One region of the Roseovarius salis genome, then DNA from elsewhere that is predicted to be linked to it. Evidence: riboswitches for the same ligand, from Rfam matches in the RefSeq annotation. Region 1 holds a riboswitch; the other holds the start of a gene.

Region 1 (10,755 bases):
GCGCCAGCGCTCGGCGACGAGGGGTTGGCGGGACTGAAATCGTTGGCCGAGGACCTCGGTCGCTCGCCCGCGCCGGTGCCGCCGAAGGACCAGTGGAAGGCGGTGGGCTGGGGCCCGGGCGGCACCACCTACGAGCACGAGATGCGGGCGCGCGAGCGCGCGAGCACGGTCGCCATGGCGCTCAAGGACATCGCCGATGCGCAGGGCGACGTCGACGGCTTCATCGCCCAGTACGATCCGAACACCCGGAAGGTGCCGCAGATCGCTGCCGAGATCGCGCAGCGCCTGCTCGCGGCCGGCAGGGCGGGCGAGGCGCTGGGGTTCCTCGAGCGCGCGGAGCTCGGCGACGGCTTGCGGGTTCCGCTGGCGTGGCAGGACATTCGCCTGCAGACGCTGGAGGCGCTGGGTCGCGGCGAGGAGGCGCAGGCGTTCCGGTGGGACTGCTTCGAGCGCACGCTCTCCGACAGCTACCTGAGGGCCTATCTCAAGCGGCTTCCCGACTTCGACGACATCGAGGCCGAGGAGCGGGCAATGGCGCACGCCATGGCCTATCCGAGCCTTCTTCACGCCCTGCAGTTCTTCCTCGACTGGCCGGCGCTGGATCGCGCCGCAGACCTCCTGGTGGCCCGGCATGATGAGATCGACGGCGACCACTACGAGTATCTCGCCCCCGCGGCGGAGGCCCTGTCAGAACGTCATCCGCTGGCTGCAACGCTGGTTCTCCGCGCGATGATCGACTTCACGCTCACCAGATCCCGGGCGAAGCGGTATCGCTATGCCGCCGAGCACCTGGTCTCCTGCGCCCGGCTCGCGCGGGACATCCCGGATTTCGGCGCGTTCGAGACGCACGACGCCTACGTCGCCCGGCTGAAGGAGGAGCACGACAGGAAGTTCGGCTTCTGGTCCCTCACCGCCGACGTCTAGATGGCAAGGCATTGACCTCATAGCAGTTTGCGATATTGTCCGAGCACGGACAGGGGCGTTCGCGGATAACCGCGGGCTGAGAAGCACCCTTCGAACCTGAACCAGATCATGCTGGCGTAGGAAGTCCGCGGTGCGACGAACAGGGCCAAGTGCTTATCCGTTCCCCGTATCGCGTCTCCCTGCGTCAGGACAGGGAGAAACATGGACGCACCCGGACATCACCTTGCGTGCATGCGCGACACCGCGCCGCTCGTGCACAACATCACCAACTTCGTCGCGATGAATTTCATGGCCAACGTGCTGCTTGCCGCGGGCGCGTCCCCGGCGATGGTGCATGCGCGCGAAGAGGCCGCGGAGTTCGCAGGTCTTGCGCAGGCGCTCACGGTCAATATCGGCACAGCCGACCCCGACTGGGGCGCCGCGATGGAGGAGGCCGCCGTCGTGATGAACGGCGCCGCAAGGCCCTGGGTGTTCGATCCGGTCGGCGTGGCGGCGACACGCTTCCGGAGGGACTTGTCGCAAAGGCTCATCGACCTCGGGCCGAGCGTCATCCGCGGCAACGCCTCCGAGATCCTGACGCTGGCGGGGCTGTCAGGCGCGGCGCGCGGGGTCGATGCGGGCGACAGTGTCGAGGCGGCGATGCAGGCGGCGCGGACGCTGGCGCAAAGCACGGGTGGCGTCGTCGCCGTTTCCGGCCCGGTCGATTACGTCACCGACGGGTCGAAGGGGTATCGGGTGGCCAACGGGCATGCGCTCATGGCGCGTGTCACGGTGATGGGTTGCTCGCTCAACGGTGTGATCGCGGCCTTCTGCGTGGGTCAACCGTTGCTCGAGGCGACCGCGGCGGCGCTCGCCTTTTACGGTCTGGCCGGGGAGCATGCTGCTGGAAATGCCCAAGGCCCGGGCAGCTTTCAGCCGGCCTTCCTCGATGCGCTGGCGGCGCTGACTCCAGAGGCGCTCGACGCTGGCGCCAGGGTGAGCGCGGCATGATCGGCGCCGTTTACGTCATCACGGATCCGGGCGCCCCGCACGCGGTCGCCGACCAGGCGCGCGCGGCGGCGCGCGGCGGGGCCTGGGCCGTGCAACTGCGCGACAAGACTGCGTCGGATGCCGATCTGGTGGCGCTTGCCCGCATGCTGATGGCCGAGCTTGCTCCGCTCGGCGTCAAGCTGATCGTCAACGACCGGCTGGAGGTCGCGGTGGCCTCCGGCGCCGACGGGCTGCATATCGGCCAGGGCGATGGCGATCCGGGCGCGGTGCGCGCCCGTCTCGGCGCGGGAAAGATCCTCGGACTGTCGGTCGAGGCGGCCGAGCAATGTGCCGCGATCCCTTCCGGTGTCGACTACATCGGTGCCGGGCCGATCCGGGCCACGGCAACCAAGCCGGATCATGCCGCCCCCATAGGCTTCGATGGCCTCGCGCGTATCGCCGCCCGGTCGCGGGTTCCGGCGGTGGCGATCGGTGGCCTCGGCCTCGGCGATGCGCAACCGGTGCGGCGCGCAGAGGCGGCGGGACTCGCCGTCGTTTCGGCCGTGGTGCGCGCGCCCGACCCTGAAGTGGCGACCCGTGCCCTGTTGCAGGAATGGAGGCAGGCATGATCCCCAACGTCCTTTCCATCGCGGGCTCCGATCCTTCGGGTGGGGCCGGCATCCAGGCCGATGTCAAGGCGATCTCGGCCTGCGGCGGCTATGCAATGGCCGCGATCACTGCGCTGACGGCACAGAATACCCGCGGCGTGAGCGGAGTGCAGATGGTGGCCCCGGATTTTGTCGCCGCCCAGATCGCCGCGATCCGGGCGGATATCCGGATCGACGCGGTCAAGATCGGCATGCTTGGGGGCGCCGCGACCGTGGCGTCGGTCGTCACTGCGATGGAGGGACTTGAGGCGCCGGTGGTACTCGACCCGGTGATGGTGGCCAAGAGCGGCGACCGCCTGCTCGAAGCCGAGGCGGTGGCCGCCCTGCGCGACGCGCTGCCCCGCGCCACGGTCATCACGCCGAACCTGCCCGAGGCTGCCGATCTGCTGGGAGCCAAAGAGGCCACGACGCGGGAAGGCATGGCGGCGCAGGCGCGTGCGCTCCTCGATCTCGGCCCCGAGGCGGTGCTTCTGAAAGGCGGGCACCTCGGCGGCGAAGACTGTCCCGACCTGCTGGTCGAGGCCACGGGTCTGACCTGGCTGCCCGGCTCGCGCCACGCTACGCACAAGACGCATGGCACGGGATGCACCCTCTCGTCGTCGCTCGCGACGTTCCTCGCACATGGCCTGCCCCTGGGCCGCGCGGCAGCAGAGGCCAAGGCTTACGTCGCCGCCGCCATCGCTGAGGCTGATGCGCTGACGGTCGGACACGGGCATGGGCCGACGCACCATTTCCACATCATGAAGGAGGTCAGGCCATGAGCTTCACCGAAACCGTGCTGGAAGAAAACGCCCAGCTTTGTGCCGATATCCGCGCCATGCCGTTCAACCGCGCGCTGGCCGACGGCACGCTGCCGCAAGAGGTGTTCCGCCACTATATCATTCAGGACGCGCATTACCTCGAGGGCTTTGCGCGAGCGCTTGCCTCTGCTGCGACCAGCGCCCCAGATGCCGAGGCCGTGGCCCAACTCGCTGGCTCCGGCGCCGGAGCCATTGCAGTCGAGCGGCAGTTGCACGCGCATTACATGGGCCTGTTCGGGGTTGACCCCGCGGCCTTTGCCGCCACCCCGCCCAGCCCGGCTTGCGCGCATTATGTCAGCTTCCTTGTGGCTACGACCGCAACGCGCAGTGTGGGCGAGGCCGTGGCGGCCCTGCTTCCCTGTTTCTGGGTCTATCGCGATGTCGGCAACGACATTCATGCAAAAGCCGGCGCCGACAACCCCTATCGCGCCTGGATCGACACTTATGCAGGGGCAGACTTCGATGCTTCTGTCACCCGCATGTGCGCCTTGGTCGACCGTCTTGGTGCGGCCGCGAGCGCCACGGAATTGGCGCGCATGAAAGCGGCCTTCACGAAAAGCGCGCTTCTGGAATGGATGTTCTGGGACAGTGCCTGGCGGCTGGAAACCTGGCCCGACACAACCCCGAAAGAAGGAATAACAGCATGACCCTGCCACTGAACGAACAAACTGTACTGATTACCGGCGGGGGCCGCGGCCTCGGCGCCGCACTCGCGCGTGCCTTTGCGCGAGAGGGGGCGAAGGTCGCGATCAACTACCGAAGGAGCAAGGAGGCGGCCGACGCGCTCGCGTCCGATCTCGGCCCGCGCGTCGCAGCGTTTGTCGCCGACGTGACCGATGCGCAGGCGGTCGCCCGGATGGTCGACGAGATCGTCGAGAGGCTCGGCCCGCCCGACGTTCTGGTGCACAACGCACTCGCCGACTTCTCCTTTAACGGCGATGCGCGGGCGCATCTCGAGCGCCTGACCTGGACCGAGATCGCGCGACAGACGGAAACAGCGGTCGGGGGCGCGCTCAACTGCATTCAGCCCCTGCGCCCGCATTTCGAGACGCGAGGCTTCGGGCGTGTCGTGACCATCGGCACGAACCTTTTGCAGAACCCGGTGGTGCCCTATCACGACTATACGGCCGCCAAGGGTGCGCTCCTGGCCTTCACGCGCACCGCGGCAAAGGAGCTTGGCCCTCTCGGCGTCACGGTCAACATGGTCTCGGGCGGATTGCTGCGCACCACCGACGCCAGCGCCGCGACACCCGATGCGGTATTCGACATCGTCGCCGGGCAGACCCCACTCGGTCGCGTGACGACGCCGGAGGAGCTGGCCGATGCGGCCCTGTTCTTCGCGTCGCCATGGGCGCGGTCGGTCACCGGTCAGAACCTGATCGTGGATGGCGGGCTGGTTTTCGATTGATACCGCACTGGAGCAGCAAGCGTGATGGTCGTGCTACCGGAAAATCAGGTCTCGGCCCCTTGGAAGCATTGTGGAAGCACGAGGCCGAAAAACGCTGCGCAATCCCGACAGATCGTGCGCAGCGGAACCGCGCCTCCGGGATCGGCAAGTGTCGGAAACTGCGCAAGAACTCGCGGTTCCGCGTGATTGTTCATGGTTCGTTCGCCACGACTCATAACCTGAAGGTCGTAGGTTCAAATCCTGCTCCCGCAACCAACAGATCAGGCCGCATCGGTTGATGCGGCCTTTTTCGTGTGTTGGATCGGATCGGCGTGAAAAATTTGAACCGATTACGGTGGCGCGCGCGGTGTTCGCGGCGGTTTGGTAATGCGCTGAGCCTGCAATCAACATCTTGAGAAGTTTGGGCCTCCACAATAGCATTAACACCCGGACGGTGGCAGCGCGCGCTGCCGGCCCGGGAATTTGGATAGCTAAAGCAGCGCCCGAACGGATGTCGGCGGCTGGAATTTGTGCCGGGGAGAGGATTTCGTGCCGAAAACGTCGTGTTTCAAACCAGTCCTGATCGCAGCCATCGCAAGCTTGGTCTCGCTTGGCAGTCCGCGAGAGGGGCATGCCACTGACCTCGTGCGCGCCGACGGCGAACTGCTTGCGCGACAGTGGGCCGAATACGAGGCCGACAGGCCCAAATCCATTCTCGAGATCCAACCGTTTCGCCGCGCCGCGGCGGTCACCGCCGCCGACGGTACGGAGATAAAGCTGACCTCTCTGAATCCGGGGTTCAATACATGGTTCCTGCTCGATATCGCGACGGGCACCGGGTATGGGCAAAGCCGCACCTATCATCTGGAACTCACGGACCCGGCCGAAACCACCCTTTCGCTGCGGGCCGGGGACGTGCCGGCGCTGATTTTCGAGCGTGACGGCGTCACCGAGCGTTGCACGCCTTGGGCGGGGCGAACATCCGAACTGGCGCAGGCGCGGGAGTCGCGTTTACCTTTCGCCCCGGTGTGCAACAAGCAAGCATTCGTGCGTAACGAGGTCCGCGGGTCGCGCACGAGCCGCGAGGCGGTGGCCGAGTTCCTGCGTGACAACGTGGTCTTTGGCGAAAGCATTGTCGGGCTGATCAAGGGGTCTTTCTACGAGGATGCCTACATGAGTTCCGGGGAGGTGATAGCCGGTGGCAATGCTGGTGACGTGGCCGACGCGCTTGGCAAGGCGAAACTATCGCAACATCCCGTGTTCCGGGCCTATTTCGGCTTCGATCTGGAGGGGGCCGAGGGCGGCACGCAAGCCGGAAGCTGGTACGCGGTCAAGGATGCCCCCGGCATTTACGCCAGCGCCATGCAGCCGGGGATGATTCACCCCGACGTTCTTGACGGTCCCGGGCGGACGCACCGGCTGGACACGGTCGAGCGTCGCGCCGACGTGTACCTCGTCGCGTTCGACCTGTCGCGGTTCGAGCTTGGATACGTACCCGGCACGGACCATCCACGGCTCAACTGGTCATCGCGCCCCAGCGGCGCGGGCAGGAACCCGCGGTTGCCCGGACCGGACGGGTTCAACACGTCCGACCCGGTTGTGCGGACCGGGATGTTGAGCCCGGCGCTGACCGATCAGGTGGCCGCCACATTCGCCGGCGGCTTCAAGCGCGATCACGGGGCGTGGCGCGCGGGCGAAAAGGCGTTCACGAATTACGGGCATCACTATGGCTTCCTCGCCAACGGCGTTCTTTTCAGCAAGCTCCATCCGGGCCTCTCGACCATCTTCGTGCTGGATGACGGCAGCATACACATGCGGAAATGGCAGAAGGAGGATCAGGAACTCTTGCCGCGGGTGAAATTCGCCCGGCAGAACGGCGTGCCGCTGATCGAGAACGGCGTTCCCGGCGCGCAGGTCACCAGCTGGCTGGGCGGGAACTGGTCGGGATCGGCCAAGGCGGAATTGCGCACCCTGAGGGCCGGCGCGTGCATGAAAACCGTCAACGGGCGCAAATTCCTGATTTATGCCTATTTTTCAACCGTTACGCCCTCGGGCATGGCGCGCACGTTCCAGGCGTATGGCTGCGAACATGCCATGCTGCTGGATATGAACTCCCAAGAGCACACCTACATGGCGCTCTACCAGAAACAGGATGGACGGCTGGCGCCCCAGCATCTCGTGCGGGGCATGTCGGCGATCGATTCACGGGCGCGGGACGGGTCGCCGATCCCCCGCTTCGTCGGATTCGCGGATAACAGGGACTTCATCTATTTGCTGAGGAAATAGAAACGGGAAACACGATGGCCAAGATCAGAATAGCCGCTTTGGCGGCCGGCTTAGCGGTCTTGAGCGTTGCAGTGCCGGCCGTGGCTCAGACGCTCCAGGAAAACAACGAGAAAATGTTCCGCGAAATGCAGCAGGCGCGTGGGCTGAGCAATGCCGAGATGAAGCGGATACGCGCCATATTCGCCGAATCCCAGTTCATCGGCCAGGGAAACCCGGCTGTCACCCGGCACCCGATGACGCCTCAGCAGCTGACGGCAAAGCTCGGCTCGGACCCGCGCAGCTATTACCGGAATGCCCGGTTCGAGCGCATCTGTGGCGAACCCTTCATGGCGCCGCTTTACGATCCGGCCACCCAGACACCGCAGGACGCGACAGTATGCGCAGACATGTTCGAGTATCCGAACGTGCCGGGGATGTATCCGGTGACATGGGTGCGCGCCAAGGAAGCCGCGGAATTATGCTGGGCCGAGGGCAAACGGATGGGTGACGCGCATGAATGGGAAGGCGCGTCGCACGGGGCGCTCACCCCGCCGGATTATTTCTTTGGACGGAGCGTCCAGGCCGCCCGCCGGGCCCACAACGCCAAGTACCAGTCGAGCGCGCGTTACAGCATCGGCAAGAACTGGCGTGCAGGTGTCTGTGCGACGGGTAGCCACAAGAGCCCCGGCTGCAATGGCGGGAGCTTCCGCGGCTGCGGGTCGAACACCTACCCGGCCGGCAGCTTTCCCCAATGCCGCAGCCCGCTCGGCGTGTACGACCTCGACGGCAACGCGGCCGAGCATATGAACCTCCCCCTGTCGCCGGACCAAATGGCGAGCCGGGGGAGCCGGACGCTCGGCGTGACCGAGATGAAGGGCAGTTGGTTTATCTGGGACACGGTGCGTGCGCACACGCACTGGAGCCGGTGGCGCGCGCCGTACTGGCACGGAAGCCGCGTGATGTCACCGAGCAGCCATCGCAATTATCACCTCGGGTTCCGCTGCTTCAAGGACATCAAGTAGACAGGGCTGGCCAAGGCGCCGGATGAAAGGGCGCCCGGCGGGCGCCCTTCATGCATCAGGCGTCGTCAGTTGGCGGCCAGCGCCGCCATCCGAAGCCGGGGCCCACCGACCGGGCCCTCGTTACTCAGTAGCCCGGCATACTGCGGATCGGCGATCAGGCCGCGCAGGTCCACCGGTTTGCCGTTGAGAAAGGCCGTCCGGCTTACAAGGCGCACGCCGTGGCTGTAATCGGCATATGCCGCCCCGTGAACCGTGCTGAGCGGCTGGATCGGCCGGCCGTTGCGGCGGTGCCAGCCATAAATCGCGACCCGACCGCGTTTCGACGCAAGCCGATTGGTCAGCACCAAGTCCTTCTTGTGGCCGGAGATCAGCGTGCCCGGTGCGGCGCCGGCGCGCTTGCGCTGTGCCTCGACGGTGGCGTTGTGGCGCAACAGGTATTCGGTCGACGTCATCTGCGGGCCGGGGGACATCGGGCTCGGCGCAAGCTGCAAATCGGCCGCGCGATAGATCATGTCAACCATGCGCGGTGTCGGCAGCAGCATGTTGAATTCCCCCCCGATACGCGTGGCTGCACGCAGGCCGAGCGGGACCCGCACGAAGTTCCGGTCGCTCCCGAGGGCGAGGTAGTCCGGCGTCACGCAGATCGTGATCTCGGCGGGGGTGCCATCCGCCGCCGTGCCCTTGATGTTGACGGGCCGGAGGCTGCGGAGAAAGCCGGGCATGTTGCCGGCAAGGATTTCGCGCAGGACATGGCGGTCCCGCTTGCTGCCGTCCATTCCCCGCACGCTGGTCATGACGGTTCCGGCGTCCTGCGCGTTGCCGGGGCGGCGGGGCATGTCGCGGGCCAGCCGGCTGGGGCAGCGCCCCGAGGTCTTGGCGATGCGCGGCGCCGCGGGCAGGGCCGTCGGCTGTGCCCGTTCCGCCGCTTCGGTTTCATCCGTCCGCGCCGTGCTGGCGAGCCGCGCCACAACGGGGCCGGGAGCGGCGGGCCGCAGGCCGTCGGGGCGCGTTCTGGGCCGCAAAGACGCCTGCAACGGCGCGGTGTCACGGGGCTGAACGCCCGCCTGCGGAGACATTTGCAATGGACGCGCGGGCGGCACCACCGGGGGCGCGCCATGGTAGATTCGCGACAGCGGCGAGGCGAGATCGTCGTCGATCCGCGTGTTTCCGGGATATAGCGCGGCCAGCCGGGGGAGTTCCGGCATGACGGTATTGGAGCGGGCGCGCAGCTCCGGTTTCCGGGGCGGTGAAACGCCCGGGTCCATAACGGAGGGCAGCATGGTGACGTCGACATGGTCGACCGGGACCGGTTTTGCAGCCTCTTGCGCCGCAACCCGGTCGGCCCGGCCATGATCGCGCAGCCCGTAGGCGCCCGCCGCGATGGCCGTCATTCCAACGAGATATATCCCCATGATGATGGCCCCCTTGGAGGCTGACATGGAGGATACGGCGCGGCCAGGGCGCGTTCTTGTTTCGAGCGAGGATTCGGATGTCATGCTCTGTCCCTTATGGAGGAACATTTAACGCCGCAATAAGCCGGTCAACTTGCACGGGGCAAAGCGCCGGGGACCGGCAGGAAACCGCCTGCCAAGGCTTGCACGCGCGGGAGTTTGCCGCATGTCGTTGAGACAAGAGCAAATTGGGAATGCGTATTGTGCATGTTTGCGTGCGCCCGGGCCGTGCGCTTTAACAATAAGTGGAAATCTGCCCGCGCGGCTGGCAACCTGGGGGCAGGCGCGTGTCGGGTGCGATTGACAAGAGGGTTTTGCAATGACGAATTACAGGATGCTTCCAGCGGTTATGGGGCTGGCCCTTGCCGGGATCGCCGGGTTCTGGGCCGGCGGGGCGCGGTCGGCCGGCGATGCCGCGGCTGAATGCCGGGCGATCGCGGGTGAGCCCGATGCCGGCGCACCCGTCAGCCGCGAGGCGTTGACGACGCATTTCCGGACGCTCGGCAAGGCCCGCGCGCATTGCGAGGTCGCCGTGATCGGCGCGCAGCCCGATCCGGCGGCCCTGTTCCACCTGGCGGTGATCATGCAACGCGAAGGCGCGCATGAACACGCGCTGGAGGTCTTTTCCATGGCAGCGGGGGCAGGAATTGCCGCCGCGCACACCAAGCTGGGCGATTACTACAATTTCGGAATCGGGCCCGTCCGCGAGGATCATGAGCGCGCTGTCTCGGAATACCGCAAGGCCGCGGATGGCGGTGATGCACCCGCGAAATCGACGCTCGCGATCATGCACCAGATCGGCCGCGGGGTTCCGCAGGATTTCGACAGGATGATCGAGCTGTTGCAGGAGAGCGCCGAGGCGGGGTACCACTTCGCGCAATTCCGTCTTGCGGAGATTTACATGAACCCGCGGTCCGTTCCGGGTGGGCTGGCACGTCGGCTGGACTTGCCGGATCCCGTTGGGGCGGCGGAACTCTACAAGAAGGCGGCGGACCAAGGCAGCGCGGACGCCAGCGCGGCACTCGCGCGGTTCTACGAGGACGGCGCCGAGTTCGAGGATCCCGAAACCAAGCTGAAATGGATCCGGCACGCCGCCGAGGAGGGGGACGCGCGGGCCATCAACGCCCTGGGTTTCATGTACGAGCGCGGCGACGGTGTCGAATACGACCCGATGCGCGCTGCCGAACTCTACATCGAGGCTCTGGAAACCGGGGAGTTGCCGGTGGCGGAGTTGCGGGGCGGAAGCGATGGCAACCGGGTTCCCTGGGA
Region 2 (10,755 bases), on a different contig from region 1:
GAAACCCGGGACAATGTACATCGCCACGCTGATCGCGCCCCGCGGCGCGCTGGATCCCACCCTTGTCGACACCGTCCGCAACGCCTGGGGCGGGGGCGAGGCCACATGGCTGGCGCCCGACGAAGCGGCGGAGATCCCCCTCGCCACCCTGCCCGGCAACCAGGCGCAGGTCGCCGAAGAGATACGCGGCATGGGTGCGGATCTCGTCGTGCAGCCCGCCGAGGGACGGTGCAAGAAAATGCTGCTGGCGGACATGGACAGCACCATGACCCGGCAGGAATGCATCGACGAGCTGGCCGAGGCCGCGGGCGTCGGCGCACATGTGCGCGAGATCACCGCGCGGGCGATGAACGGCGAGCTTGATTTCGAGGGCGCGCTGCTGGAGCGGGTCGCGCTGCTCAAGGGCTTGCCCGAAACCGCGATCGACACCGTTCTGGCCGAACGCATCAGCCTCATGCCAGGAGGGCGGACGCTGGTGGCGACGATGAAGGCGCACGGCGCCTACACCGCGCTGGTTTCCGGCGGGTTCACCGCCTTCACGGCGCGGATCGCGGCGGAGCTGGGCTTCGACGAGCACCGCGCCAACACCCTGCTGGCCCGCGGCGGCCACCTGACCGGCGACGTGGCGCGCCCTGTCCTCGGCCGCGAGGCCAAGGTGCAGGCGCTGCAGGAAATCACCGCGCGGCTCGGGATCGCCGAATCGGACGTGATCGCCGTGGGCGACGGCGCGAACGACCTCGGCATGCTGGGCCGGGTCGGCACCGGCGTGGCGCTGCATGCCAAGCCAGCGGTCGCCGCGCAATGCGACGTGCGCATCGACCACGGCGACCTGACGGCGCTGTTATACCTGCAAGGCTACGCGCGGGACGCGTTCGCATAGGCCGCGCCGCGTGGTCCATCGGGGGCCAGCCCCCGAACCCCCGGAGTATTTCCGGCAAGATGAAGATCGCCGGGGCGCCCCGTCTTCATCTTGCCCCAAATACTCCCGCCGGAGGCGTCCCTCACGCGCCACTGCCGCCCGACCCCGTGAACGGCTTGACCCGTCGGCCCCTGCGGTGGCCCCGATGCCGCGGGACAAGCGCGACCCGCCTCCGGCTCGATGCTTTTGTCCGAACACCTTGCCCTCGCCGCGGCTTGCGCCTAGGTTGCGAGGCACCTCGGGGTGCCAAGGGCCACAGGCCCGCGGCTGAGATGCGCAAGCGAACCCGTTGAACCTGAACCGGCTAGAACCGGCGGAGGGAAGGTTTCCGTTTCTGCAAGAATGGATCCGCCTTGCCTCTCGCCGCAAAGGAGGATGCCATGAAACATCTTGCATTTGCAGCGGGGCTTCTGGGTGCCACGGCCGCCACGGCCCAGTCACCGGAGTTAACCGTCTACACCTATGACAGTTTCGTTTCCGACTGGGGGCCCGGCCCCAAGGTCGAGGCGGCGTTCGAGGAGACCTGCGAGTGCGATCTCAACCTCGTGGGCGTGGAGGACGGCGCCGCCCTGCTGGCGCGCGTCAAGCTGGAGGGCGCCCGCTCGGATGCCGACGTTGTGCTGGGGCTCGACACCAACCTCGTGGCCCGGGCGAGGGAAACGGGGCTGTTCGCTGAACACGCGGTCACCGCGGACTATGACCTGCCGGTGGCGTGGGACGACCCGGTGTTCGTGCCGTTCGACTGGGGCCATTTCGCGTTCGTCCATGACAAGGATTTCGACGCGCCCGGCAATTTCGAGGCGCTGGCAGAGAGCGACGCCTCGATCCTGATCCAGGATCCGCGCTCCTCGACGCCCGGGCTCGGCCTGCTGATGTGGGTCAAGACCGCCTACGGCGATGCCGCGCCCGGGATATGGGAGGGGCTTGCCGACAACATCGTGACCGTCACCAAGGGCTGGTCCGAGGCCTATGGCCTGTTCCTGGAGGGTGAGGCCGACATGGTGCTGTCCTACACCACCTCGCCGGCCTATCACCTGATCGCGGAGGAGGACGACAGCAAGGCGGCGGCGATGTTCGACGAGGGCCACTACATGCAGGTCGAGGTCGCCGCGAAGATGGCCGCGACGGACCAGCCGGAGCTGGCCGACCGGTTCCTGCAGTTCATGGTGTCCGACAGGTTCCAGTCGATCATTCCCACGACCAACTGGATGTATCCGGCGGTAACGCCGGACTCGGGCCTGCCCGAGGGGTTCGGCACGCTGGCGACGCCTGAGACGTCGCTGCTGCTGTCACCGGAAGAGGCCGCGGCCATTCGTGACGAGGCGCTGGAAGAGTGGCGCACCGCGCTCAGCCGCTAGCGGCGTGGCCCGGGATCGGCGCGGCGGCCTGCCTTGCCGCGCTGATCCTTGGCACGCTGGCCGCCGTCGCGCTGCGGGCGGAACCCGGGGGAGGGATGGCCGCCGCCGACTGGGCCGCGCTGCGTTTCACCGTCTTTCAGGCCACCTTGTCCGCGCTGATCAGCGTGGGGCTGGCCGTCCCGGTCGCCCGGGCGCTGGCGCGGCGGCGGTTTCCCGGGCGCAACACGCTCATCGCGCTTCTGGGCGTGCCCTTCATCCTGCCGGTGATCGTCGCGATACTGGGCCTTCTCGAGGTCTTCGGCCGGGCCGGCTGGATCAGCGAAATCGCGGGGCTGTTCGGCCTGCCACCCCTGCAGATCTACGGGCTTCACGGGGTCGTCCTTGCCCATGTGTTCCTCAACCTGCCGCTGGCCACGCGCCTGATCCTGCAGGGCTGGCAGGAGGTGCCGGCGGAACGCTTCCGCCTTGCCGCGCAGCTGAATCTAGGCCCGATGGCGATGTTCAGGCTCATCGAGGCGCCGATGCTGCGGCAGGTGGCGCCGGGGGCGCTGGCGGTCGTTTTCACCATCTGCCTGACGAGCTTTGCCGTCGCGCTGACACTGGGGGGCGGGCCGCGCGCCACCACGATCGAGCTGGCCATCTACCAGTCCTTCCGTTTCGAGTTCGACCTTGGCAGGGCCGCGATGCTTTCCGGCCTGCAAATCATCCTCACGAGCGCGGCCGCGCTGGCGGCGTTGCGGCTTGCGAAGGGCACCGGCTTCGGCGCCGGGCTCGACCGGCCGGTGCGGCGGTGGGACGGGCGGTCGCCGGCTGCGCGGGCGGGCGACGCGGCATGGATCGTTTTCGCCGCGGGTTTCCTGATGCTGCCGCTGTCGGCCATACTGGCCACCGGGCTGCCCGGCGTGGCAGGAATGCCCGGCGCGGTGCTGGAGGCAGCGGCCGTTTCGCTGGCGGTCGCGGCGGGCAGCACGGTCATCCTGCTGTCGGCGGCGGTGCCGATGGCAGCGGCGGTGGCGCTCGGCCGTCACGGCCTGCTGGAACTGGCCGGGCTTCTGGGGCTTGCCGCCTCGCCGCTGGTTATCGGGACGGGGCTTTTCATACTGATCCGCCCCCTGGCGGACCCGACCGCCTTGGCGTTGCCGGTCACGGCGCTGGTGAACGCGGTGATGTCGCTGCCCTTTGCGCTGCGCATCCTGGTGCCACGGGCGCGCGAGGTCGTGGGCCGGTACGGCCGGCTGGGCCTGTCGCTCGGCCTGGCGGGGGGGCCTTTCCTGAGGCTGGTATTCCTGCGGCGGATGCGGGCACAGATCGGGTTCGCCGCCGGCCTGGCCATGGCACTGTCGATGGGGGATTTAGGGGTGATCACGCTGTTCGCGGACGCCGACATCGCCACGCTGCCCCTGCAGATCTACCGACTCATGGGCGCCTACCGGATGGAGGCCGCGGCGGGCGCGGCGCTCTTGCTTCTGGTACTGTCGGTGGGCACGTTCTGGGCACTGGACAGGGGTGGGCGCTGGCATGTTGAAGCTTGAAGGCTGCGTCATGGAGAACGGCGATTTCCGCCTGAGAGCGGATTTCGAGGTCGCCAAGGGCCGGCGCGTGGCCGTGATCGGGCCATCCGGAGAGGGCAAGACAACCCTGCTGGAGGGTATCGCCGGGTTCCTGCCCGTCGGGACGGGCCGCGTGACATGGAAGGGGCAACCGATCACGGGAATGGCACCGGGGGAGCGCCCTGTCGCCATGCTGTTCCAGGACGGCAACCTGTTCCCGCACCTCACCGCGGCACAGAACGTCGGGCTGGGGCTGCGCCCTGCCCTGCGGCTGTCGCCGGCAGAGAATGCGGAGGTGGCGGCGGCGCTGGAACGCGTGGGGCTGTCCGGCTTGGGCGGGCGCAAGCCATCCGCGCTCTCTGGCGGGCAAAGGGCGCGCGTGGCGCTGGCGCGGCTCGTGGTCCAGAGGCGCGAAATCCTCCTGCTGGACGAGCCGTTCGGCGCGCTCGGCCCCGCTCTCAAGGACGAGATGCTCGAGCTCGTTGCCGGGCTGGCGCGCGAAAGCGGCGCGACGGTCCTGATGGTCAGCCACGACCCGCAGGATGCCCGGAAATTCGCCGAAGAGGTCATCTTGGTGGAAGCCGGTATTGCCCATCCGCCCGTGGAAACCGCCGCGCTCTTCGATGATCCGCCGGCGGCGCTCCGCGCCTACCTCGGCGGCTGAGGGTCCGGGGCGCGCGCATGTCGCCCGCGCCCCGGGCGATGCATCAACCTTCGGACGACATGGCCGGCAGCACGCCGGCCTCGCGGGCCGCAGTGATCTCTTCGGCGCTCAGCGTTCCGTCTGCATTGGCATCGATCTGGGTAAAGACACCTTCGCCCGCATCGGGCATCGCGGCGTTGAACTCGTTCATGGTCACGCTTCCGTCGCCATCAGCATCCATCTTTACCGAGGTCTCTGCCAAGGCAACGGCCGGCAGGGTAATGGCAAGGATGGCGGCTGCGGCTGTAAAGTTCCTGGTCATGGATACTTTCCTTTCGAGGTTTCATCCTTCGAGAGCTTTTGCGCCCCCGAGGTGAAAGTGTCGCCATGAATGCCTGTCTGTCTGCCGCCTTGTGCGCATAGCGGCCATGAGGGCGGGAACGGGCCGAAATCCGGGGTCGCCGCCGGCGGAGCCCTGCCCGACCAAACGCGACCGCGCCGCACAGGCGGGAAACCGCGGGGCGGGATCCCCGGTTTCGGCGGGGAACCGAGCATGCAAGGCCGCCCGCCGGGACGCGGCGAACATTCGCCGGCCGAGTCAGACAAGCCCGCTGTCGGGAACGATGCGGCCGGTTTCGATGCCTCGGCGGTTCAGCACCGGCGCATTCAGGAACCGCCGCGCCGCGGGGTGATCGGCCTCCAGGGCGCCGAGGCGTACCAGCAGGGCCGCGACGGTGCATTCGGCGGCGCGGGTCGCGCCATCCTCGATCTTGAGCGCGATCCCCATCCCCCGCGCGGGCAGAATGGCAGCAAAGAATCCTTCGGCCCCGGTCTTGAGCGCCACGGGTTCCTTGGTTGCGCGCATCAGCTCGGTGCAGGCCCTCCCCTCGCCCGCGACCAGGGCGGGGTGGGTGACCATCGCCTGCCAGAGCCGGACCATCGCGGACTGGCGGCGACCGGCATCCTCCATGGCGGTGGCAAAGGCTGCCATCGCCCGTGCCATCCCGTGTACCGAGGTGATGAAATTGGGCGCCGAGCAACCATCGATGCCAAACCCGGGGCTGGGCTGAGCCGTAACATCCTCGAAGGCGGAGAGACAGGCGCGCTGCACTGGATGGTCGGGATCAACATACTCGGGCCCCGCGCCGAGATGGGCGGCGAGCGTCAGGAAACCGGCATGCTTGCCGGAGCAGTTGTTGTGGATCTGGCAGGGCTCTTCGAAGGCGCGGATCAGGGCGTTGCGCGCGGGAATGTCGGCAGGCTCCTGCGGGCCGCAGCGCAGATCGCCGTCGCCGAGCCGGAGGTCTGCCAGCCAATCCGACACGCGGCGCGTGTGCATGTCGGCGGCGTCGTGGGAAGCACAGGCCAGTGCCAGATGCTCCGGTGTCAGGCCGTGCGCGTCGGCGGCGCCGCTTTCGACCAGCGGCAGGGCCTGAATCATCTTGGCGGAGCTGCGCGGCAATACCTCGGTGTCGGGGTTGCCCCATGCCGCGTGGATGGCGCCGGCGGCATCACAGATCACGGCGTGGCCGGCGTGGCGGCTCTCTGCGAGGGGCCCGCGCCATATTTCCGTCAACGGAACTGCACCCGTCATTTTTCCTCCTTTGTCACGCGCCGGTGGGCACGCGAATTTCCGCCAATCAAACCCTTCATGTCTCGCCACTTTCGGGCTAATGTTGCAATGTCGAGGGAATTCGGCCGCCCTGCAACCACAATCCGGAAAGAGATCCGGGCGGCCCGGAAAGGTTGAGGCGAAGAACAGCTTGGAGGCTGGTAGAATGGGATCACCGATTGCACGCCTGACAGCTTTGCGCATTCTTGCGGGTGGCTTTCTGGCGGCGGCAGCGACCGGCGCGGCGGTAAAGGCGCAGGAAGAAAGCACCAACCAGGTCGCCGCGGAAACCGCATGGAGCGTTTTCGAGGACAGCGAGCCAAGGGAATGCTGGGCGGTCTCCTCGCCCACCAAGACGGTCAACACCAAGGATGGCCAAGTGGTGCAGGTCCGCCGCGGCGAGATCCTCTTGATGACCTTCTTCCGGCCCGATGCCGGCGTTGACGGACAAGTGACCTTTACCGGTGGCTACCCGTTCGCGGAGGACACCACCGTCAACGTCAAGATCGGCGACGAGGAGTTCGAGATGTTCACCGAAGGCGAGTGGGCATGGCCCGCCAGCACCGCCGACGACGCCAAGATCATCGCGGCGATGAAGCGCGGCACGGACGCGGTCCTGACGGCGCTCTCCACCCGGGGCACGACCACCAAGGACACGTTCTCGCTCATGGGCTACACGGCCGCCATGGAAGAGGCCGAGAAACGTTGCCAGCAATGACGCCTGACCGGCAGCACGGTACGCGGCCGGCACCATGAACGGAAATTCCCCATGTCAGGTCAGATGCCGTCGCGTGGCGCCGCTGCGCGGCGCAGCCGGTCGTTGATCGCGCGGCCAAGGCCCGTCTCGGGGATCGGGGACACCGCGATGGCAGCGCCGCGCGCGTCAAGTGCGTGGAGGCAGGCAAAGAGGTTGGCCGCGGCCTCGGCCAGATCGCCCGAGCGCGACAGGTTGAGGTCACTGTCGACGGGGCCGAACCCGAGCAGCACCTCGCCCTCGCGCGGCGCATCCGCGTTCAGCCGCACCGGGGCTGCCGGCGCATAGTGGGAGGCGAGCTGTCCAGGCGAGCTCAACGGATCGTCCGCGGCGTGAAAGGCCAGCTCTTCGCCGAGGGTGGTTTCGATCTGCTCCACCGACAGGCCGCCGGGGCGGAGCAAGGTCGGCATGCCGGTGAGCCCGATGATCGTTGATTCCAGCCCGACACCGCAGGCCCCACCGTCGATCACCGCCTCGATCCGGCCCCGCAGGCCAGCGCGCACATGCGCCGCGGTGGTGGGGCTGATCCGGCCCGACGGGTTGGCCGAGGGGGCGGCGACGGGGCCACCGAAGGCGCGCAGCAGGTCGCGCGCCACGGGGTGGGCGGGCACGCGCACCGCAAGCGAGGGCAACTCCGCCGTGACCAGCGGCGAGAGCCCCGCGCCGGCCTTCAGCGGCAGCACAAGGGTCAGCGGACCGGGCCAGAAGGCCGCGGCAAGGCGGTCGGCCGCCTCTGACCACTCGACGAACTGCCGCGCAGTGGCGGCGCTGTCCACATGCACGATGAGCGGGTTGAAACGCGGTCTTTGCTTGGCCTCGAATATGCGCGCCACCGCCCGGCCATTGGCCGCGTCGGCGCCGAGGCCGTAAACCGTTTCGGTCGGAAACGCGACGAGCCCGCCAGCATGCAGGATCTCCGCGGCGCGGGCGATCCCGTCGCGGTCAGCGGCCAGAGTTTCCGTTGTGGGGCCGGTGGAATCCATGACGCTGCGTTCCTGTTGCTGGCGGCCGTGACCGGTTTAGTCTAGACACGCGGCGGTAACGCATAAAGCCGCCGGGCCGCGATGCCAAGGCGCGGCGGCCGCGCTGACAGACGGAACAGGAGAGCCCTGATGCCCTATCGCGCACCAGTCGCGGACTTCCGCTTCCTTCTCGATCACGTCCTGGACCTCCAGGCGGTCACGGCGACGGAACGGTTCAAGGAGGCGACGCCCGAACTGGTCAACGCGGTGCTGACCGAGGCCGGACGCATGTGCGAGGAGGTGCTGAGCCCCCTTCAGCGGGCGGGCGACCTGCATCCCGCGCGGCTGGAAAACGGCGTGGTGCGCACGACCCCGGGGTTCGCCGAAGGTTACCGCGCCATTGCCGAGGGCGGCTGGATCTCGACCAGCGCCGCCCCTGCCCATGGTGGCGCAGGCCTGCCGATGGCGCTGACAACCGCCGTCAACGAGATGATGAGCGGCGCCTGCCTGAGCCTGCAACTCGCCCCCCTGATGACGCAGGGCCAGATCGAGGCGCTTGAAAGCCACGCAAGCGACGCGCTCAAGGCGGTCTACCTTCCAAAGCTGATCAGCGGCGCGTGGTCGGGCACGATGAACCTGACCGAATCACAGGCCGGCAGTGACGTGGGCGCGCTGCGCACGCGGGCCGAGCGCAACGGCGACGGCACCTACGCCATCTCGGGCCAGAAGATCTACATCAGCTGGGGCGATAACGATTTCACCGGGAATGTCTGCCACCTCGTGCTGGCACGCCTGCCCGACGGCAAGCCGGGGACCAAGGGGATCAGCCTGTTCCTCGTGCCGAAATACATTCCGGACGAGACCGGCACACCCGGCAGGCGCAACCGTGTCAACGTCCTGAGCCTCGAGCACAAGATGGGCCTGCATGGCAGCCCCACGGCGGTGATGGAGTACGACGGCGCCACCGGCTGGCTGGTCGGCGAGGAACATGACGGGATGCGCTGTATGTTCACGATGATGAACAATGCCCGACTTGGCGTGGGTGTTCAGGGCATCGGCGTGGCCGAGGGCGCCTATCAGCACGCGCTCGCCCACGCGCTCGGCCGGCAACAGGGCAAGGCCCCGGTCGTGGGGGGAACCGGCGCGATCATTGATCATGCAAATGTGCGCCGCATGCTGGCCACCATGAGGGCCGAGACATTCGCGGCCCGGGCGATCGCGCTTGCCAATGCCCTTGCCACGGACATGGCCCACGCCACCGGTGCGCCGGACTGGTCGGCGCGGGCGGCCTTCCTGACGCCGATCACCAAGGCTTTCGGCACCGAGACGGGCATCCGCGTCAGCCATCTGGGCGTTCAGGTGCATGGTGGCATGGGCTACATCGAGGAAACCGGCGCGGCGCAGTATTCCCGCGACGTGCGCGTGACGGCGATCTACGAGGGCACCAACGGCATCCAGTCCATGGACCTCGCGGCCCGCAAGCTCATGGATGGCGGCGAAGCGGCGCAGGCGCTTGTGGACGAGATGCAGTCCGAGGCCGAGGCCGCCCGCGGCCGTCTGCCCGATCTGGCCGGACCAGTCTGGAGCGCGACCGAGTCGCTGCGCGAGGCGACCGAATGGATGGTCGCGCAGGATGACATGAACCAGCGCTTCGCGGGCGCGATGCCGTTCCTGCGCGGGTGGGCACGGGTTCTGGGGGCGCATTTCCACCTCTGCGCCGCGATGGCCGAGGGGGGCGACGGCCCCCGCACGCGGCTGGCGCGGTACTACATCACCCGCCTGCTGCCCGAGCATGCAGGCCACATCGCGCATGCCACGGCCGGGGCGGATGATCTGTTTGCCGTCTCCCCGGAGGACCTGTCGGCATGATGGACGGAGCACACGGCATCATCCGGCACCCTTGGGAACATGCGCCGGAGAACGGGACCGCGACACAGATCGCAGATGGCGTGATGTGGATCCGCCTGCCCCTGCCCATGGCGCTGGATCATGTCAATGTATATGCGCTGGATGACGGCGACGGCTGGACGCTGGTGGATACCGGCATCCGGTCAAAACGCGGCATCGCGCTCTGGCAGCGGCTGCTGGAGGGCCCTCTGCGCGGCAAGCCCGTGCACCGCGTTATCGTGACCCACCACCACCCTGACCATGTAGGGATGGCGGGATGGCTGATGGATGCCTGTGGCGCCGAGCTGACGACCACGCGCACCGCGTGGCTGACCGCGCGGATGCTGATCCTCGACGAGGAAGACCGCCCGACCCCGCAGGCGCTGGATTTCTGGCGGGCGGCGGGAATGGACCCCGACATGTTCGAGCGGCGGCGGACCCAGCGGCCCTACAATTTCGCCGACACCTGTCACCCGCTGCCGGTGGGTTACACGCGGGCCAGGCAGGGCGACGTGATCCGCGCCGGCGGGCGGTCGTGGGATGTGCATATCGGCAACGGCCATGCACCCGAGCACCTGACCCTGTGGAGCCGCGACGACGACCTGGTGATCGCCGGCGACCAGATCATATCGTCGATCAGCCCCAATCTCGGCGTCTACCCGACCGAACCCGAGGCCGATCCGGTGGGAGAGTGGCTTGAGGCCTGCGGGCGGCTGGCGACGCTGGCGCGCGAGGATCACCTCGTGTTGTCGGGGCACAAGCTGCCATTCACGGGGCTGCCCGTGCGCATGCGCCAGTTGATCGAGAACCACCACGGCGCACTCGACCGGCTGCGCGACCACCTCGCCGAACCCCGCACCGCGGCTGACTGTTTCCGACCCATCTTCAAACGCGACATCGACGAGGGCGTGTACGGGCTTGCCCTGGTAGAGGCGGTGGCGCATCTCAACCACCTGTACCATGCAGGAGAGATCACGCGCCGGCGGCGGGAGGACGGCGCCTGGCTGTGGTGGTCACGAAAGTAACCCGGGCGCGCCGCGGCACCTGGCCCCGTCCGGCAAGAGGGTGGT

The links. A riboswitch is a leader RNA that binds a small molecule or an ion and turns the genes downstream of it on or off. The one in region 1 is predicted to bind thiamine pyrophosphate.
Region 2: linked by a shared signal. The riboswitch ahead of thiB (thiamine ABC transporter substrate binding subunit) and the one ahead of thiM (hydroxyethylthiazole kinase) in region 1 are both predicted to bind thiamine pyrophosphate.

What each region holds. Positions count from the first base shown of each region.
Region 1 covers NZ_JBISDG010000013.1:62,953-73,707, reverse strand. The annotation lists gene ACH13J_RS07280 (DUF6880 family protein) at 1-924, shown strand, start outside; TPP riboswitch at 966-1,064, shown strand; gene thiM (hydroxyethylthiazole kinase) at 1,126-1,914, shown strand; gene thiE (thiamine phosphate synthase) at 1,911-2,522, shown strand; gene thiD (bifunctional hydroxymethylpyrimidine kinase/phosphomethylpyrimidine kinase) at 2,519-3,322, shown strand; gene tenA (thiaminase II) at 3,319-4,008, shown strand; gene ACH13J_RS07255 (3-oxoacyl-ACP reductase) at 4,005-4,769, shown strand; gene ACH13J_RS07250 (hypothetical protein) at 5,298-7,034, shown strand; gene ACH13J_RS07245 (SUMF1/EgtB/PvdO family nonheme iron enzyme) at 7,049-8,035, shown strand; gene ACH13J_RS07240 (hypothetical protein) at 8,101-9,531, opposite strand; gene ACH13J_RS07235 (tetratricopeptide repeat protein) at 9,806-10,755, shown strand, end outside.
Region 2 covers NZ_JBISDG010000005.1:63,962-74,716, reverse strand. The annotation lists gene serB (phosphoserine phosphatase SerB) at 14-880, shown strand; TPP riboswitch at 1,149-1,258, shown strand; gene thiB (thiamine ABC transporter substrate binding subunit) at 1,300-2,277, shown strand; gene ACH13J_RS03100 (thiamine/thiamine pyrophosphate ABC transporter permease ThiP) at 2,253-3,809, shown strand; gene ACH13J_RS03095 (thiamine ABC transporter ATP-binding protein) at 3,796-4,491, shown strand; gene ACH13J_RS03090 (EF-hand domain-containing protein) at 4,535-4,792, opposite strand; gene ACH13J_RS03085 (asparaginase) at 5,069-6,064, opposite strand; gene ACH13J_RS03080 (invasion associated locus B family protein) at 6,249-6,800, shown strand; gene ACH13J_RS03075 (L-threonylcarbamoyladenylate synthase) at 6,860-7,819, opposite strand; gene ACH13J_RS03070 (acyl-CoA dehydrogenase family protein) at 7,949-9,667, shown strand; gene ACH13J_RS03065 (MBL fold metallo-hydrolase) at 9,667-10,710, shown strand.